3 regions of the Paenibacillus sp. FSL H8-0048 genome follow, and region 3 is predicted to be linked to each of the others. Evidence: riboswitches for the same ligand, from Rfam matches in the RefSeq annotation. Region 3 holds a riboswitch; each other region holds the start of a gene.
What was found. Region 3 has a riboswitch for cobalamin ahead of NSU18_RS10690 (energy-coupling factor ABC transporter permease). Riboswitches for the same ligand answer to the same signal wherever they lie in the genome.
Positions count from the first base shown of each region.

Region 1: another riboswitch for cobalamin. It lies ahead of NSU18_RS14710 (S-layer homology domain-containing protein); the one in region 3 lies ahead of NSU18_RS10690 (energy-coupling factor ABC transporter permease).
Region 2: another riboswitch for cobalamin. It lies ahead of NSU18_RS17195 (anaerobic ribonucleoside triphosphate reductase); the one in region 3 lies ahead of NSU18_RS10690 (energy-coupling factor ABC transporter permease).

Region 1 is NZ_JBBODF010000001.1:3,469,926-3,475,965, reverse strand. Features, by position in the region: gene NSU18_RS14715 (GAP1-N2 domain-containing protein) at 1-1,969, shown strand, start outside; cobalamin riboswitch at 2,969-3,161, shown strand; gene NSU18_RS14710 (S-layer homology domain-containing protein) at 3,384-5,555, shown strand; gene NSU18_RS14705 (DUF4430 domain-containing protein) at 5,987-6,040, shown strand, end outside.
Region 2 is NZ_JBBODF010000001.1:4,052,942-4,058,981, reverse strand. Features, by position in the region: gene ssuE (NADPH-dependent FMN reductase) at 151-720, shown strand; gene nrdG (anaerobic ribonucleoside-triphosphate reductase activating protein) at 810-1,337, opposite strand; gene NSU18_RS17195 (anaerobic ribonucleoside triphosphate reductase) at 1,334-3,319, opposite strand; cobalamin riboswitch at 3,628-3,858, opposite strand; gene NSU18_RS17190 (MTH1187 family thiamine-binding protein) at 4,200-4,508, shown strand; gene NSU18_RS17185 (sugar phosphate isomerase/epimerase family protein) at 4,557-5,336, shown strand; tRNA gene NSU18_RS17180 (tRNA-Thr) at 5,425-5,496, shown strand; gene NSU18_RS17175 (hypothetical protein) at 5,685-6,040, opposite strand, start outside.
Region 3 is NZ_JBBODF010000001.1:2,469,068-2,475,107, forward strand. Features, by position in the region: partial or broken gene cobJ (precorrin-3B C(17)-methyltransferase) at 1-985, opposite strand, end outside; gene NSU18_RS10675 (energy-coupling factor ABC transporter ATP-binding protein) at 1,024-1,875, opposite strand; gene cbiQ (cobalt ECF transporter T component CbiQ) at 1,888-2,676, opposite strand; gene NSU18_RS10685 (energy-coupling factor ABC transporter substrate-binding protein) at 2,660-2,965, opposite strand; gene NSU18_RS10690 (energy-coupling factor ABC transporter permease) at 2,965-3,729, opposite strand; cobalamin riboswitch at 4,012-4,205, opposite strand; gene NSU18_RS10695 (ArsR/SmtB family transcription factor) at 4,345-5,277, shown strand; gene NSU18_RS10700 (DUF6171 family protein) at 5,842-6,040, opposite strand, start outside.

The DNA.
Region 1 (6,040 bases), 1.0 Mb from region 3:
GAAGATCGTCGATTACTTCATCAACGGGATGCTGAACTGCCAGTCCGGGGGCCGGGAGGATGTGCTGGCGGCGGCTTACGGAATTATTGAGAGCAATGCGGAGCTTAGTGAGGCGTTCTTCAAAAAAGTGCTGTCGCAAGCACTCTTCCGCAGAGCGCTGTTCGAGCCGTATCTGGAATCCAGGCTGGCTGCTGCTGCCGGAACGGCGGATATCCTCCGCCTGGTAAGTCACTTCGGCCGGAGTCTTCCAGAGGTGCTTCAGCAGGCAGCGGTACGGGATACCTTCAAGGAATATCTGCTGGAGAAGCTGCAGCGGGAGCCTGAACCGGTAGCGGCGGTAACGGCTGTTCATGAAGCGGTCCAGCAGGCAGAGAAGCAGCGCCGCAGAGGCGGTGTATACCCGGAGGCCTTGTCCGTTATGGAGGAGCTGGGCACCGTTGCCGACCGCTTCCTGCTGAACCGGCTCTCGCTGGACGAGCTGACGATGGAGCAGCTGCTGGAGATCTCGTTCCTGCGTTACCGGGATACGGCAGACTGGCAGCCGCCGCTCGACGCGATTGCGAAGCGCAAAGCGAATGCGCTGCGCGCGGCCTACCGCTGGTTCGGGGAGGAGTCGCCGGACGAGGAGATTTTTGCCGGATTGACGCCGCGTGAGCTGGACGATGTACAGCTGCTCGGCGCACGGTGGTTGAAGGAAGCGCGGAGTCTTGAGCCGTTCGACAGGCTGCCGCTGGCCTTCTATCACAGCAGTGAACGTGAAGGCGGACCGCTGGATTATGATGCGCTGCTGGATCTGGTGGTCCGCAAGGCGGGCAATGACAAGGAGACAGTGTACCGGTTCCTGGACTGGTCGCAGCATAGCTGGCTGTTCGCAAGCTCAGGCAAGAAGCTATGGCCGAATTACAAGCGGGCCGTGCTGCGGTATTTCCTGAAAAGCGACCGCGAGGCGTTCAAGAACCGGGAATTCCGCAAAACCCATCTCGACACAGCAACGCCTGCCATGCAGACTGTCTACAATGAAGCCCGCGCCCAGCTGGCTTCGCCGCTGGCGCGGTGGGTCAGCCGCAGCCGATTTCAAATCCTGATCTCAGGGAGCATCCTCGGGATCATTCTGATTGCGGCGGTTATCCTGCTGAGCCAGCTTGGGGGACGCGGCAAGGATACAGCTGCGCCGGTGGCCAGCCCCAGCCCGCTTCCGGCAGTGACCGGACAAGCCGCTGCAGCGGCCCCGGTCTCTGTCCGGCTTGTCGGCGGTGATGGAGAGACAGGCGGGAATAACGGCGGTGATGCGGGAACTGGCGGAAACGCGGACGGCGGAGCAGGAAGTGGAGAAGCGGGTAAGAATAACGGCGTGGATGCGGGGGACGGAGAAGCTGGTAAGAATAACGGCGTGAAGCTGTTGTTCAGCTTCACTGATGCTGCGGAATGCTCCGCCTTCAAGCCGGAGCGGGTAGGCGTGGAGTCCGCCAGCGGCGTTACGGACTACGAGGTCAAGGCAACGGTTAGCAGTTGCCAGGTTGCAGCAGGCGCCGGAGTAGACGGCGATGCGAAGGGTGAGACAGGCGCCGGAGTAGACGGCGATGCGAAGGGTGAAGCAGGCGCTGGAGTAGACAGCGATGTGAGGGGTGAGACAGGCGCCGGAGTAGACGGCGATGCGAAGGGTGAGACAGGCGCCGGAGTAGACGGCGATGTGAAGGGTGAAGCAGGCGCAGGAGTAGACGGCGATGCAGATAGTGGAGCCGCCGCCTCTCCAGCGGCGGCGGGGACTCCTCCGTCACGCGTATACGAGGTGACGGTGGAGCTATCAGCAGGCGCGAAGCTGGCGGCAGGTGATATGATCACCGCCGGAAGATACTCGCTGAAGCTGGAGGCAGATCCGGGCAGCGCCCCGGAAGCTGCAGCCACAGCCGCGCCTAGTGCAGAGCCATCCGCTTCTGCAAGCCCGGAAGCGGACACGGACGCGGAATAAAGCTGTGGCATTAACAGGCTGTTTAAGCTTTTAACTAATGAGCAGGTAAATCTTCGAGTAAAGCAAATCGACGGGCGCTACTGACTAACGTAATTGACTGCCGTAATCGACTGCACCTAACGACCAACGTTATCGACTAATGCTACTGAGTCACTTAGCCGTCTCACCAACTAACAGACGTTTTTGACTTGTTATCGAGTAATGGTCCTGAGTAACATTGCTTACAGAGATAGGTGTACTCTGTACAACTAAAAACAGTGAAAAAGAAGGCGTACCTCTCTTAATTGTATTCCATACAACTAAATTTGCCCGAAAGGGCGAAAAGCCGGGTACATAAGCATTTTAGGTGTACGAAATACAGCTAAAGGTACATTTGGCGGTAAATCAGACGGTTTAGTTGTACAGATTACATTTAAGCATAACGTGGGGAGCTAGTTTGGCACATTACGGTAGAATGGGTATGGCAGGCTGAAATATGTGAAATGTAGAAGATAGTTATGCTTATGTCCGAAAGAAGCTGCTCAATTGCACTTTGTACACTAGAATGAGGCATATTGAGCCTTATATGGCGTTCTGTTGTATTTGGTGCAGTAGATTTTTGGGATTTGGCCCGGCTGAGGGGAATTTGCTGTAATCGGTGGTATGGAGTGCAACAGAATGCGTTAACGGCTGCTTTTATACTAATTCTGATGTACGGAATACAATCGGCCTTCTGCCGAGGTTTCCATAGGTTCGCCATCGAGTTGATTACAGCAGACCAACGTCTTGATCAGCAGCAGAAGAGTAACTTTTATAGTCCTGAATAGTATGATGTGCCGGGGAGCGGGCATGTGCTGTTCAGGATTTTTGCTGGGGAATAGACGGGGTCTCGCGACGGATGGAATAGATATAGCTTGTCTATAGACATACAGGGGAATAGTCGATATGATGGTTTGAGAATATTAAAATTTAATAAGCTTGAGGAAAAGGTGCAGATTGCCTTAGAGACCGCGCGCTGTCGCCAGCAGAAGCTGGCAGGGCTATGTCTAATAGAAGAATCTGCTTAAAAGGGAAGCCCGGTGCAAGTCCGGCGCGGTCCCGCCACTGTAAATACGGAGCGACTCCTGAGGTGCCACTGTCTGCTAAGCGGATGGGAAGGCGGGGGAAGCGGTGAAGTATGAGCCAGGAGACCTGCCTTTTTCATTGTTGTTTCTATTCTTCGGGGGTAAGAATGTGGAAGCAGATGCTGATATCTGATATTGGCGAGGGCTGTATGCGCTGTATTGTATGTAATGTGGGAGAGCAACCGGCTCCCTTCAGCCGCCCTGTGCGAAAGTTCTTCCCCGGCCGCCCTGCACAGGGCGGTCTTTAGGTTGCCGCTCTTTTGGCGGAGGAAGCAGGATTCATCCATTCTATTTCAGGAAAGAGGTTAGTTATGAAGAACCATTCTCTATCATCCAGGTTCACACGGCTGGGACTTGCTGTCATTATGCTGTTCGCACTGCTGGGAGCAGCTGTAGCTCCGGCAGGACAAGCTGCTGCTGCACAGACAGGCGGAACTTCCGCACCAGCGGTATCCGCTCTGCCCGCAAGTGAGGCAGCCAGCGTAACCGCTGCGGTCTATGCTACTGCGGAATTCATGCTGAAGAACGGAGTCCAGTCCGACTGGCAGGCGATTGGCCTTGCACAAGCAGGCTACAAGGTACCTGCCAGCTATCTGAAGGCGCTTGAGGGTAAGGTGAGTGAGGCTAAGGGTGTTTTTGCCAGAGCTACGGATTATGCCCGGATCACGCTTGCCGTTAAGGCACTGGGCGGCGACCCTGAGAAGGTGGCAGGCTACAACCTGATCGAGAAGCTCTACAATCACGATGCAATCACCGGCCAGACGCTGAATAATCCGGTTTATGCCCTGCTGGCTCTTGATTCCGGCAGTTATACCATCCCGGCAAATGCGAAATGGACACAATCTAAGCTGCTGGCAGAGATTCTGGCCAAGCAGAACCCGGACGGCGGCTTCACCCTGACCACGGGTGCGAGTGATCCGGATATGACAGCGATGACGCTGAACGCACTGGCTGGACACAAGCAGGAAGCAGCCGTGAATACTGCTGGTCAGCGGGCAGCCGCCTGGTTGTCTAAGGCACAGGACAAGAACGGCGGATATGGCGACAGCAGCGAGAGTGTAGCTCAGGCCATTATCGGTCTGTCTGCCTTCGGCATTGATCCGGCAGGAGCAGAGTATACCAAAGGCCAGATTAATCTGGTCAGCAAGCTGCTGAGCTTCAGTGCAAAGGATGGCGGATTCGTCCACACTGCGGGCGGCAGCTCCAATCCGCTCTCCACGGAGCAGGCACTGGAGGCTTTGGTAGCGTACAAGCTGTTTGGTACAGGCGGTAAGCTCTTTGATTTTAGCGGCACACCTGTGAAGAATCCTCAGGTAAGTGTCGCGGTTACAGTTGAAGGTCCGAATGGAACGTTGGCTGAGGGCAGCGTGTATGCTGGAAATGTGCTTAAAGCACTGGAAAAGACAGCAGCAGCCAAGCGCCTGGCCCTGGTCAATGAAGCAGGCAATTATGTGACGGGGATCGGCGGCGTGATTGCGGGTACTTTTGGCGGATATGACGGCTGGATGTATGTGGTTGCGCGCGGCGGAGCATGGATCTATCCAAGTGTAGGGATGGGCGACTTCGCACTGGAGGAGAATGACCGCATCGTGGTCTATTATGGCGGGGACAACACGCAGGTGGTTGATGCCGTAACCGTGACTCCCGCACAGCCGCAGCCTGGACAAGATCTGAAGGTGCAGGTAACCCAGAAGCAATGGGTCTGGAATGAGGCGACTTTCACCTCCGATCCGGTAACTTCACCGGCAGCAGGCGTACAGGTAACCATCGGCGGCAAAACAGCAGTTACAGATGCTGCGGGCGTGGCTGCTCTTGCTGGTGGTCTTCCGGCGAATAAATATACCCTGACGGTTACGGGATATCTGAAGGATAAAACCCCGGCCATCGTCCGTCATACGGTTCCGGTAACGGTGGCTTCTGCTGCGGCGGACCGTCCGGCTTTTGCCGATGTGAAGTCGATTTCGCCTTGGGCGCTGGAGTCGGTATACACGGCGTATGACCGCAAGCTGATGAATGGTGTGAGTGAAGGCAGTCTGATGTTTGCACCGAAAAAGAATATTACCCGTGCTGAATTTGCAGCACTGCTGCTGCGCTTAACCGGGAACGAGCCGTCTGCGGCGTCTTCCGCTGGGGCCTTCAGTGATGTTAAGGCCGGTACATGGTATTATGGAACAGTGAACCGGGCAAAAGAGCTTGGAATCATTAGCGGCGTGACAGCCACGGCGTTCAAACCGGACGGGCTGGTTACGCGCCAGGATATGGCTGTGATGATGGTTAGAGCTTTTAAACTGGATGCAGCTGGAGCGGAAGCCGGAGCAGGCGCGGGTAAGTTCAGCGACGAAGATAAAATTAGTGACTATGCATTGTCCGCTGTCCGTACGGTAACGGGACTTGGATATATGAGCGGCACCGGCGGCGCATTCGAGCCTGCTGCTGTCGTAACTCGTGAGATGGCTGCTGCCGTAGCGGTTAGGTTGCCATAGTTCTTAGTTGGTAGGGAGCTGACTGTACTGCACGCTGGTACTGCATGCTGGGGCCAACGATAAGTGGATAAATGACATCTAACTTGGTCTAATTTGCTGTAGAGCGGGAGCTAGTTGGATAAATGACACTTATTCAGGGCTGAAGCTGCAGAAGGTTGAGGTATGGGCTAAATTAGATGCTGTAAATCCAACTAATGGCTGTCCAGATGCGTAATCAGGATAATTAAGTGTAGAAAATCCAACTAAAGCATCCGTGCTGATGAGCCGTTGAGGCGTATAGGGTTGCCGAAGCGCTGAAGACTCGTTAGAGTGACGGATTTGCTTGGAATTTGTTTGGATATGTGTTGAAAAGTAAGCATAAGGTGTATGAAGGAACGGGGAACAGGCTGACTGCCCCCGTTCTTTTCCCTTTTTGTGGAGGTGTGCAGGTAATGTTCAATCTAGTCAAAAGAGGCCGGGGAAGGCTGGCTCCGCTGCTTCTCCTG
Region 2 (6,040 bases), 1.6 Mb from region 3:
TTTATTATAACCAGAGCGGTAGCAGTTTGCAAGCAAATTGAGGTTTGACAATATTCCGTGTAGTCTGCTAGGATTATTACTAATTTAAAGTATTGATGCCCGGGAAAGTAACCCGGTTTATCCTATTATACGGACAAAAGAGGTGCGGAAATGGCCAAAATAGTCGTAATTAACGGAACACCCTCCCTGGTCTCACGGATCAATGCCGTGATTGAGTATGCAGAGAGTGCCCTGCGGGAGCGCGGGTATGAAGTGGAGCGGATCAATGTGGCAGAGCTTCCGGCGGAGGATCTGATTCACACGAAGTTCGAGAGCGAAGCGATCGTCAAGGCGAATGGTCTGGTGGCGGAGGCCGACGCGGTAATTGTAGTTAGTCCGGTGTATAAGGCCTCCTATACCGGAGTGCTGAAGACCTTCCTGGATCTGGTGCCGCAAAAAGGGCTGGCCGGTAAAATCGTCCTGCCGCTCTTCATGGGCGGAAGTCTCGCGCATCTGCTGGCGATAGACTATGCGCTGAAGCCGGTACTGTCCGTGCTTGGCGCCCGCTACATTCTTGGCGGCGTCTACGCCGTAGACTCCCAGGCGGTGCGTAACGACCAGGGCGTCGTTGAGCTGGCGGAAGAGCTGAAGCTGCGCCTGGACAGCGTGCTGGAAGAGCTGGCGGAAGAGACAGAGCATAAGGTGGGGCGCAAGGCAGGGCAATCAAGAGACGCAGAATAGCGGATGCTGGCGGTTCAATCTGTCCCGTTTCACAAAAAGGCACTAAACCACCCGCTTTCGGGCGTTTAGTGCCTTTTTACATTTAAATTTCATACCCCTTGAAAGCTCAGCTCCGGCTCCCACAGAACAACCGAATCTCCCGCCAGACTCGCCGGAATATCGATAATGCGCTGGTTGCTGCTTCCCCGGTAGGAGAGGGTAAGGTCTTTGAGCTCTTCGACGAACCGTCCGTCGATCACGACCTGGCACAAGGCCAGCAGCTTCCATTCCGCAGAGCCCGGCGAAGCCGTAAGCTCCTCGTACGTATAGCCGGTATAGATCCAGACCGGGAAGCCCGGCAGCTCGGTGCGCAGCTCGTGAATGAAGTCTACGGCCTCCTCAGCCGAGAAAAAAGGGTCCCCGCCCGCCAGCGTCAAGCCGTCCAGCAGCGGATTGCCTGCAATCTCCTCTATGATCTCGCGCCGCCGCTCCGGGGTGAAGACTTCCCCGAAGCTAAAGTTCCAGGTCTTCGGGTTGAAGCAGCCCGGGCAGCGGTGGCGGCAGCCGCTGATGAAGAGGACGGCCCGCAGGCCCTCGCCTTCATTAATCGACTCCGGGTAATATCCGCAGATGTTCATAGATGCTTAACACGGTCCCGGACTTCGGCTTGCTTGGCAGCATTGAAGCGGGTCTGATAGTCGCCGGTCAGATACCCGGTAACCCGGCGCAGACGGCGGATATGGGTGGTATCCTCATGGGCATTGCAGGTCGGGCAATTCGTGCCGATGACCCCTTCATAGCCGCAGCCGGAGCAGCGGTCAATCGGATGGTTAATGCTGAAGTAGCTGATATCCTGCTCCAGCGCGTATTTGATGATTTTGACGAAGGCTGACGGGTTGCTCCGGGCATTGCCGTTCAGCTCGACATAGGAGATCGCTCCGGCGTTGCAATATTCATGGAACGGAGCTTCCAGGCTGATCTTCTTGGCTGCGCTCAGTTCATGGTAGACCGGAATGTGGAACGAATTCGTATAGTATTCACGGTCGGTTACCCCAGGGATAGAGCCGAGCACCTTGCGGTCAATCTTCGTGAACTTGCCGGAGAGACCTTCAGCTGGTGTTGCGAACAAGGTGATGTTGAGATTAAGCTCCTCGCTCTTGCGGTCACAATATTCACGCATATGGCGGACGATGGCTACAGCCTTGGCATGGATCTCCATATCTTCGCCGTGGTGCTTGCCGTACATGGCTTTCATGCATTCTGCCATTCCAATGAAGCCCAGCGACAGACTGCCGTGCTTCAGCAGTTCGCCTACACTGTCATCGGGGGCAAGCTGCTCGCCGCCCTCCCAGACGCCTTCCCGCATCATGAAATCGGAGGCTTTGGCCTTCTGGGAAGCCTGGATGCGGAAGCGGTGCAGCAGACCGTCGAGCGCAATATCCATATAGTGATTGAGGTCGTCGAAGAACCCTTCTTCATCAGCAGCGAGGCGGCGGCCGGTTATCGTGCCGTGGGCCAGTCCAAGACGCACCAGGTTGAGTGTGTTGAAGGACAGGTTGCCTTTGCCGGAGCAGTGATTGCGTCCGAAGCGGTCTCCAAGCACACGGGTGCGGCAGCCCATCGTAGCGAACTCGGTATCCGGGTCAGCCGGATCATAATATTGCATGTTCAGCGGAGCGTCCAGGTTGGCGAAGTTCGGATACAATCTGCGCGCCGAGCACTCCGCTGCCTTCAGGAACAGCTCGTAGTTAGGATCACCCGGCTGCTGGTTGATGCCTTGCTTGCATTTGAAGATCTGAATCGGGAACACCGGCGTCTCCCCGCTGCCCAGTCCATTCATCGTGGCCGTCAGCAGCGAGCTGATCACAAGCTGCCCCTCCGGGGAGGTGCAGGTGCCGTAGTTGATGCTGGTAAAAGGAATCTGGCCGCCGGAGCGGCTGGACATCGTATTCAGGTTATGTACCATACTCTCTGCGGCTTGCAGGGTCTCGCTCTGCGTCTCCTTAAGGGCAAAACGGAAGGCGCGCGGATACTGCTCGGCCAGATCGCTGCGGCTCATCGTAATCTCCCCAAGCCCAGACACCTCTGCATTCTCCTCGAAATACTCCAGACCTTTGCGGAAGAGCTTGGAGAAGGATTTGGTGACATAAGGGGCCAGATCATAGTCCAGCTTGTTGGCGGATACGCCGCCGTATTGCGCATTCTGCTGCGACTGGAAAATAATCGCCACCAGCGACATCGCCGTCATAATCGAGTTGGGAGGCCGTACGCTGCCGTTGCCGGTATTGAAGCCTTCACGGAGAAGCCGTTCAAACGGAATAAAGATGCAGTTCGTGGTTCCAATGGCGTATTGATCAAGGTCATGTACATAGACGACATTATCCAGGGTAGCCTGTACCAGCTGTGGCGGCATGGTGAAGTTGCGGGCATACCATTTGGAGTACTCACTGCCGAACTTGCTCATTTTGCCGGAGAAGCTCTCCCCGTTCAGGTTGGCGTTCTCGCGCAGCAGATCCAGATCCCGGCTGTCGATAATATCCCGTCCCAGATGAATGACCTCTTCCAATAGAACCTCTTGTGCAGCTTGTCCTTCGTTATAACGTTTCTCCAGCAGCGTCATTATATAACTCTCTCCTCTCGGGTATTGTAAGCGTTAAAAAAGCACCCCCGGCCGGGAAGGCCGGAAATGCCCGAATGCAGGATGCAAAGCTCCGGAAAGCGGAAATTTGCCTGTGGTCTGGGTGGAACATACGAGCAGAAACGGGGCAATAGCTTACGCCAGTTCTTGTATATTCCGCAGAGCCGATACCTGAAGATAATCCGCGATCGTCCTCAGGTATCGGCAGCCTCTGGCCCGATTGACGGAAGGCTAACTCTGCAATAGCAGGCCGCATACGGGCACCTCCCCTGTTCCTCGCAGGAGTCTAAGCGGTGCCGCCGAAACAGGCAGGTCTCCTGGCTTCCGGCAACTCCTCCAGCGCCTTCCCGGGGGGCTTATTCCGCCCCTTAGTGGCAATTAGCCGGAGAATGCGGCCCTGGGTATCGCACCCTGGGAGCATCCGGTTACAGTGGCGGGACCGCAGCGGTTTTGCACCGCGCTTCCCTATTAAGTCTCACCTCTATTACTAGGGGTGAAACACCTGTTTCTACTATATTTTGTTGTTATCTATTAAAGCTACCGCAATATATTGTGTTTGTAAATGTTTTTTTGCAATCCCGCACGGGGAGCGGGTTCGGCGCTTTTACTCACAGCTGATCCACAGTTAGTCCACAGGTAATCCACAACTTTCCTCTAAATCTGCCTTGAATTTTTCATAAAATCTCCGAAAATACGCCACAAAGAATCCATAAATAGAGTGCGTCTAATCCTGGTAATCATTTTGACGGATATTAATAGAAAAGAGAGGGTGCAGGTGATTTGTGGCGAGCCTGGCGAAGCGTTACAATAAGGGAATAAGTAAGCGGCAGGCACACCAGATACTTTAGGGAGGGAAATAGCAATGGCAATTGGCGAAGTGACCGTTATTCCGATTGGGACAGGCAGCACCAGCCTTAGCAGCTATGTGGCCGAGATGCAGCGCGTGCTGGAGACGGTGGAGGGCATTACGTATGAGCTAACTTCTATGGGTACGATTATTGAGGGACCGGTGGGGCGGATTCTGGCTGCGGTAGAAGCGCTGCATGAGTCGCCGTTCACCGCCGGGGCGCAGAGAGTCTCCACCTCGCTCAAGATCGACGATCGGCGCGACAAGACCTCCACCAGCCGCAGCAAGCTGGAATCCGTAGAGCGCAAGCTTCAGGGGAAATAGAGTGAATATAGTATCCAACCAGAAATGATGATAAGGAGCGGATTCTTCATGGCAGAAGCAGCGCGGCAGATCGGAATTCAAATGTATACACTGCGTGACCAGACGGAGCGGGATTTCCTTGGCACACTGGGCAAGGTAGCAGAGATGGGATACCAGGTGGTGGAATTCGCCGGATATTTCGGCGTAGCTGCCGGGGTACTTCGTCGCAGGCTGGATGAACTGGGTCTTGCAGCGCCTTCGGCGCATGTGGGTCTGGACTTCAGCAGCCTGGAACAGATGGAGCGGGCATTGGCCAGGGAGATCGAGTACGCGGCGGAGCTGGGAATTCAATATATTATCACCCCGTCAGCGCCGCTTCCGCCCAGCCCTTCCATCGACGATGTAACGAGGTTAATTCCATTCTTTGAGAAGGCTTCCGCGATGGTCCGGGCAGCGGGAATGCAGTATGGCTACCACAATCATGATTATGAATTCGCTGAGGTTGACGGCAAGGCGGTCATTGATATCTGGCTGGAGCAGATTCCTGCGGAGCATATGCTGGCAGAGTTCGATCTGGGCTGGGTATACAGGGGCGGAGCCAACCCGGCTGATTATGTGTCACGGTATGCCGGACGTGTTCCGCTGGTCCATATTAAGGATTTTGGAGCCAACCAGGAGGAGACCGATCTTGGAAAGGGAGAGGTCGATTTTCAGAGCGTCTTCGAGATAGCGGAGCAGAGCGGAATTCTCTACTATATTGTGGAGCAAGAGGCCTACGAGGAATCCTCTCTTGCAAGCGCTAAGCTCGCGCTGGATTATTTCCGCAGGCTGGGGCTCATGCACGGCTGATGACACAGCTGCCAGCGGAAAAAGGGGTTGCGTTTTCCGCTGGAAGAGTTATAATATTTTTTGTTTGGCAGGCTAACAAAGCCTGTAGGCTGGTGTAGCTCAGGGGTAGAGCAACGCACTCGTAATGCGTAGGCCGGGGGTTCAATTCCCTTCACCAGCATATTTGTGAAGTTGATAGTGGCGCGGGTTCCTGGAGTTTTGGGAACCCGCTATTTTTCGTTGAATTGCTGATAGGGATTTCCTAGTAGTAACCTTGGTGCAGTCCAAGGTTTAGGCCTGGTACAAAAAAAATTACAGTATACATAAAATAAACCTGCCAGACAAAGGTCCGGCAGGTTTTGCTGTTATTTATTGACCAAAAGTGATGTTATAAGCTGCGTTTCTTACTGTGTATCTGTTATATCCGTCTGCACCTAAAGTGAATGAAAAGGCTCCAAGTGAAATCCCAAAAGCAGAACTTTTATGTGTAGAAAATACTACAGTTCCTGTTGTTGTGATTTTATTAGTAGGGAAGGTGTTAGTGTTTCCAGTTGGTTGCGATTGTTGATGTGGAGCCTCTAATGTGAAGTCTGCATTACCAGGCATTGGGGACCAGTATGTATCAGATACAGAATTGATTTGACCAAAAGATCCACTCTGCCAGCAGTTATATACTGTGTATAAGTCAGCTCCTGCAAAGTGTTGGCCGTTAACTCCTGGATCCG
Region 3 (6,040 bases):
TACAGGCTACCGCCCGTTCTATCCGGACAGAATCTGCTGCTTCCCGCTGTCCAGGCTCTGCCTCGCTTCCCGCAACAGCAGCTTCTCTCCCTGCATCGACAGTTTTTGCCGCTCCGGCGCAAGCGGCCCCCTCTGCCTGCCCGGACTCCGCCGCAGCCAGCGACCACGGCTCTGCGGCTGTACGCAGCCGCTCGTGCGGCTTCAGCGTCTGCGTCTGTGCCCCGAGACTGTATTTGCGCTCATATCCCCGCGGCGTAATCATCAGGTCCTCATAGACAACGGTAGCAGAGTTGCCGACCACCACGGTTGAGAGCATGCCGATCTCATGCTCCAGCATATCCTGCAGTGTGGTTACGACTGTCTGCTGGCGGTCACGGTAGGCGCTTTTGACAATGCCTACCGGTGTAGCCGGATCACGGTAACGCAGCAGAATGGTGCGCGCTTCTTCAATCTGGCGCGTCCGTCTGCCGCTGCGCGGATTATAGAACGCAATGACGAAATCCGCCGCCCCCGCCGCTTCCACACGCGCAGCAATGCTCTCCCAGGGCGTAAGATGATCGCTCAGACTGATCGTGCAGGAGTCATGCATAATCGGCGCCCCAAGCAGTGAGGAACAGGACTGGATCGCCGAGATTCCCGGGATCACCTCCACCTGCACCCCCTCTGAGCGGCTCCAGCCGCGTTCGATCAGCACCTCGTAGACCAGACCGGCCATTCCGTAGACACCGGCATCGCCGCTGGAGATTACCGCAATGGTCTGACCCGCTTCTGCTCTGCGGACGGCCTCCTGGGCCCGGCTGACCTCCTCGGTCATCCCCGTGCCGACAATCTCCTGATGCCGCAGCAGCGGCCGGATCAGATCTACATAAGTGGTATAGCCGATGACCGCCTCGCTCTCATCCAGCGCAGCCAGTGCGCGGCCGGTAATATGCTCCAGCGCTCCGGGGCCGAAGCCGATAATCAGCAGTTTCCCTTGTTTGTTCATTCCTCTTCCCCCGTTCATCATGTGAAACATATAGATTTTTATATTTCCAGCGCAAGCAGCTTATGCAGCTTCACTTTGAATTCGCCGGCGGTGCGGGGAGCACTCTGCCCTGCGGTCAGGCCGGCTGGCAGGCTGAACCATAAATCAGCCAGCAGCGGCAATCCCAGACCAATGGACAATAGCTCCTCCCGTCCCGCAAAAATCTCCTCCGGCGTCCCCGCCGCCCGGCATCTTCCATGCTCCAGCACAATAATCCAGTCCGCCCAGCGGTAGGCCAGGTCCATATCATGCGTAGCCATAACTACGGTTGTTCCTTTATCATGTATAGCTTCAAGACCCTTCAGCATCTGCGTTTCCGATAACGGGTCCAGATACGAGGTCGGCTCATCCAGCAGAATCAGCTCCGGCTCCATAGCCAGCACACCGGCGAGTGCCGTGCGTTTTTTTTGGCCCAGGCTTAGCTGGTGAATCGGTTTATCGCCCAGACCGGTCAGATTCAGCAGCTCCATTACCTCCCGGCAGCGCGCGGCAATAGCCGGTTCAGCCATGCCGCTGCCGCGCAGCCCGAACGATACATCCTCCAGCGGTGTGCTGAGGATCAGCTGCTGCTCAGGGTCCTGGAAAACCAGGCCCACTCTCCGCCGCAGAGCGGCCAGCTCTTTTTTGGAGTAGGATAATGCCTTCCCTCCTTGCAGAACCGTACCCTGCTGCGGGCGCAGGATGCCGACGGCATGCAGGAACAGCGTCGATTTGCCCGAACCGTTATGACCGAGTACCGCCGTCTTGCTGCCTGCGGGGATGGAGAACGTAAGTTCATGCAGCGCAGGCTCCTTCGTATCCGGGTAATGGAACACCACTCCGTCACAAGCCAAGCTATATTCCTGATCCATGGCCGGCTCCTTTCATGTGTTAGTGATAAAGTACGCTTCAGTCAGCAGCAGCACAGCAATACCGGTATAAGCCTGGATTGTATACCGCCGCGGCACAGGACGCGCCGTATAAGGCGGGAGAATAATCTCGTCTGTGAATCCGCGGGCCAGCAGCCCCTGCGACAATCCGTAATAACGGTGCATCGTGTTGCCGAACAGCGCTCCTGCCATAGCCGCAGTCTCCCGAAGTCTGGCCATGTAGCCCCGCCGGCCTCCGCGCAGCCTGCGGGCCAGCAGCAGGCCATGCGCTGCATCACTCAGCAGGAATAAGAAGCGGTACATAATCAGCATCAGCTCCAGAACAATCTGCGGCATCCGCAGCCTGCGCAGCACCTGCAGCAGCTCACTGAACGGAGTAGTGAACATCAGGAAAAAGAAACAGCTCATGCAGGCAGAGATTCTGGCCAGCAGCTCTCCGGCCCGCTGAAGCCCGGCCACTGTAACATATACCGGCAGGTTCAGTCCAGGAAGCGGGAATATTCCTGCCTCTCCCGCTGCCGGATGCCCGAATTCCACGAGCAGCGCCGGTACGCTAAGCGCGTAGAACAGCAGCGCTGTGCCGAACAGCATGCCATAAGCACGGAAGGGAATACGGGCCTGTAATACACACCAGGACATCATCCATAGGGTGATTGCAGCCTGCAGTACCGGATGTACGGTGTAAGAGAGCAGGAACATCAGGGCTGCGAACGAGCTTTTCCACATCGGGGATAACTGGCGCAGAGCATTATTGTAAGAGAGAACATCAATCCGCCGGATCACTTGCTGCTATGCTGCTTCGTCCCGCCTGCTTGCCCTTGAGCAGCCCCAGGGTATAGCCGATCACACCGGCACCAATCGCTGCCTGCAATGCAAACAGCATACTCTCCGTCTCCCCCGGGAGCTCAGTCAGCGGCTTGAACCACGGCTCATAGTCAGGATTAATCTCAGTAATCGCACCTTCAGCCGCATCATCGGCTCCGCCGAATTCCCCGTTAACCAGCAGCAGCGGCAGAATGACAAGCAGAATAACGACCAGCAGCATCAATCCATTTTTCCATTTATTGCTCATTAGGCTCTTCCTCCGTTCACCTTGCGTTTCAGCAGCGACAATTCATTCGGGCTATACGATTTCAGCCAGTTCCACAGCAGTACCGTCAACAGCCCTTCACTGATGGCCAGCGGGATTTGCGTCACGGCAAAGATTCCCCCGAATTTAAGAAAAGAAGCCATTACACCGCCATCCGCCGCCGGAAAAGCCACCGCCAGTTGAACGGAAGTCACTACATACGTACTCAGATCAGCCGCCGCAGCCGCACAGAATAGGGCCAGCTTTTCGCGGTCCGGCATTTTCATCATCAGCTTATACACTGCATATCCGGCAAAAGGACCCGCCACCGCCATCGAGAACGCATTGGCTCCAAGCGTAGTGATCCCGCCGTGCGCCAGCAGCAGCGCCTGAAACAGCAGCACAATCGAGCCGATCACGCTCATGGGCATCGGTCCCAGCATTACCGCACCAAGTCCGGTTCCGGTAGGGTGGGAGCTGCTTCCGGTCACGGAAGGCATTTTGAGCGCAGACAGAACGAAGGTAAACGCACCGGCCAGACCCAGCAGCAGCTTCAGCTCCGGATTCTCCCGGGTCATGGCTCTCAGCTTGAAGATTCCCAGCACAAAGAACGGGATAAACGCCGCCCACCAGAACACCGCCCAGCCAACCGGCAGGAACCCTTCCATAATGTGCATCGCGCGGGCCGTACCCGGTTCATTCAGCATAAAATACACCGTAAATCCGGCAACCAGAGCCGCAAAGCTCCACCCTCTGTGTTTTTTCATTTGTCACCCTCCATGTTTGTTGATTTCCGTTAAAAATAATAAAACTAAAAAACCCACCCTAAAGGGTGGGAGTGTATGTACGCAGGCAAGTTCGATAGAACGCGCAGCCGCTGCCAAACGATACAAGGCGCTTCTCATCGTACCATCACTATGGGACGAATCCTTGTATCCAGCAGCTATAAACCGGTGATCCTCTCTACACTCAAGATTCCTCCGGTCCATCAGGGCAGAACGCCTCTTCTCATTAACCTATCCGTACACCGCTCCTATCCGCGTAGAGTCGTGGTGTGCGTAGACAAGGTAGGTCTCCTGGCTTGGAATGCAAACGCCGCAGGCTTCGTCTTCCCCGGGGCTTCCCGAGTGACCTCATGAAGTGCAGCTCTTCCATACAGTGGCGGGACCGCTCGGGATTTGCACCCGATTCCCTGTTATCCCTTGCCGCATCCGGCAAGAGCACCTTGTTTCACCGCTAATTCATCTCACATCATAACGGACCCGGCTCAGCGTGTCTGTGATATAAATTGGAAAAGCTGTACTGCGGACAAACTTGGCTTGTAGAAATTTTATTTGAGTAATATAATTATTAACTATACAATCTGAACGTGGAGGCATCCGATGAAACTCGATCTAACCGAACAATCCCTGCCCGTGTACGAGGCCTTGTCCAGTACCGTGCGCCTGCATATGCTGCGGCTGCTGTCCGATAAGCCCATGAACGTGAAGGAGCTGGCTGCAGCCCTCAAGCTCAGCAGTGCAATTATGACCATGCATGTGCGCAAGCTCGAAGCTGCCGGGCTGATCCGCAGCCACATGGCTCCAGGCAAAAGCGGACTGCAGAAGATCTGTACACTGGCTGCCGACGGGGCAGAGATTATTTTTCCAAGGCAGGCCCGGACTCCGCGCAGGGGATACCGCAAGGATATCCCGGTGGGGCATTATTCCGACTTCCAGATTGAGCCTACCTGCGGACTGTCTACGACGGAGAGGGTCATCGGGCACTTTGACGATCCCCGTTATTTCTGGGACCAGGAGCGGGTGAATGCCGGGATTCTCTGGTTCGGCAAGGGGTTCGTTGAGTATAAAATCCCGAATTTCCTGCTGTCCAGCCAGCAGCCGGAGGAGCTTGCCATCACGATGGAGATTGCCTCGGAAGCCCCGTCGATCAACAACAACTGGCCGTCGGATATTACCTTCACGCTGAACGGACAATCGCTCGGCTTCTGGACCAGCCCCGGTGATTACGGAGATAATCCGGGAAAATACACTCCGGCATGGTGGCCCGCACTCACCAATCAATACGGCCTGCTCAAGCAGCTGCGGATTACGCAGACGGGTACCTACATGGACGGGCAAAAGCTGTCGGAGGTCACCCTCGATCAGGTAGGCATCCGCAACAAACAATGGACCTTCCGGCTCTCTGTCGAGGAGGATGCCGAGCACATCGGCGGTCTCACCCTGTTCGGAAAAGGCTTCGGTAATTACAATGAGGACCTGGTGTTTGAGCTGTTTTATACGGATGGTGTGGCAGATTTGCCGGGTTCTATATAAAGGCTTGCTTAGGGTGTTAGGTAGGTAGGTAGGTAGGTAGGTAGGTAGGTAGGTAGGTAGGTAGGTAGGTAGGTAGGTAGGTAGGTAGGTAGGTAGGTAGGTAGGTAGGTAGGTAGGGGAGATTGATTAGTTAGACTAATTAGGTTGGTTTTTGTTTCAGCTACTTTTGGAGCCAATACTCCTCATTTCCGCTCATCGCCCACTTTCGGCTGATTCAGGTGCATTAGTGTACCACCCATTAGCCAACCAGCTAACTTCTCCCCCCACCTATGGGATTTATCCCTCTCATTTCCTCACCCAGTCCACTTCCCGCCGCATTAGAGGGATTTATCCCTCTCATTTCCTCACCCAGTCCATTTCCCGCCGCATTAGAGGGATTTATCCCTCTCACATTTCCTTCTCCCCCCCTTTCCCCTCACCTCCACAACGCAAAAAAGCCCCTCCAACCGCACATTGTGCAGGTTCGAGGAGCTTTCGTTGATCGATCCGCCTCATATGGCAAGAGCGGCTTCTAGCCTATCTATTTAGCCGGTCCCCTTGCCGTTAAGCGTCAGGCGTGAGCCGTCATTCCGCGACCGGCTGCCACTTTCCGCCGCCCGGCAGCGGACAGCTGCGGGCCTTCAGCCGGGCCACGACCGGAATGATGCAGCCGCAGGCGGTACAGGTCACGCCATCCTGCAGCTTCGGGCAGGTCCCGCAGATCGCCAGCCGCTCGGCATAGACCTCGTCGGAAGCCGAATTGCCGGGATTGAACATGGAGGAC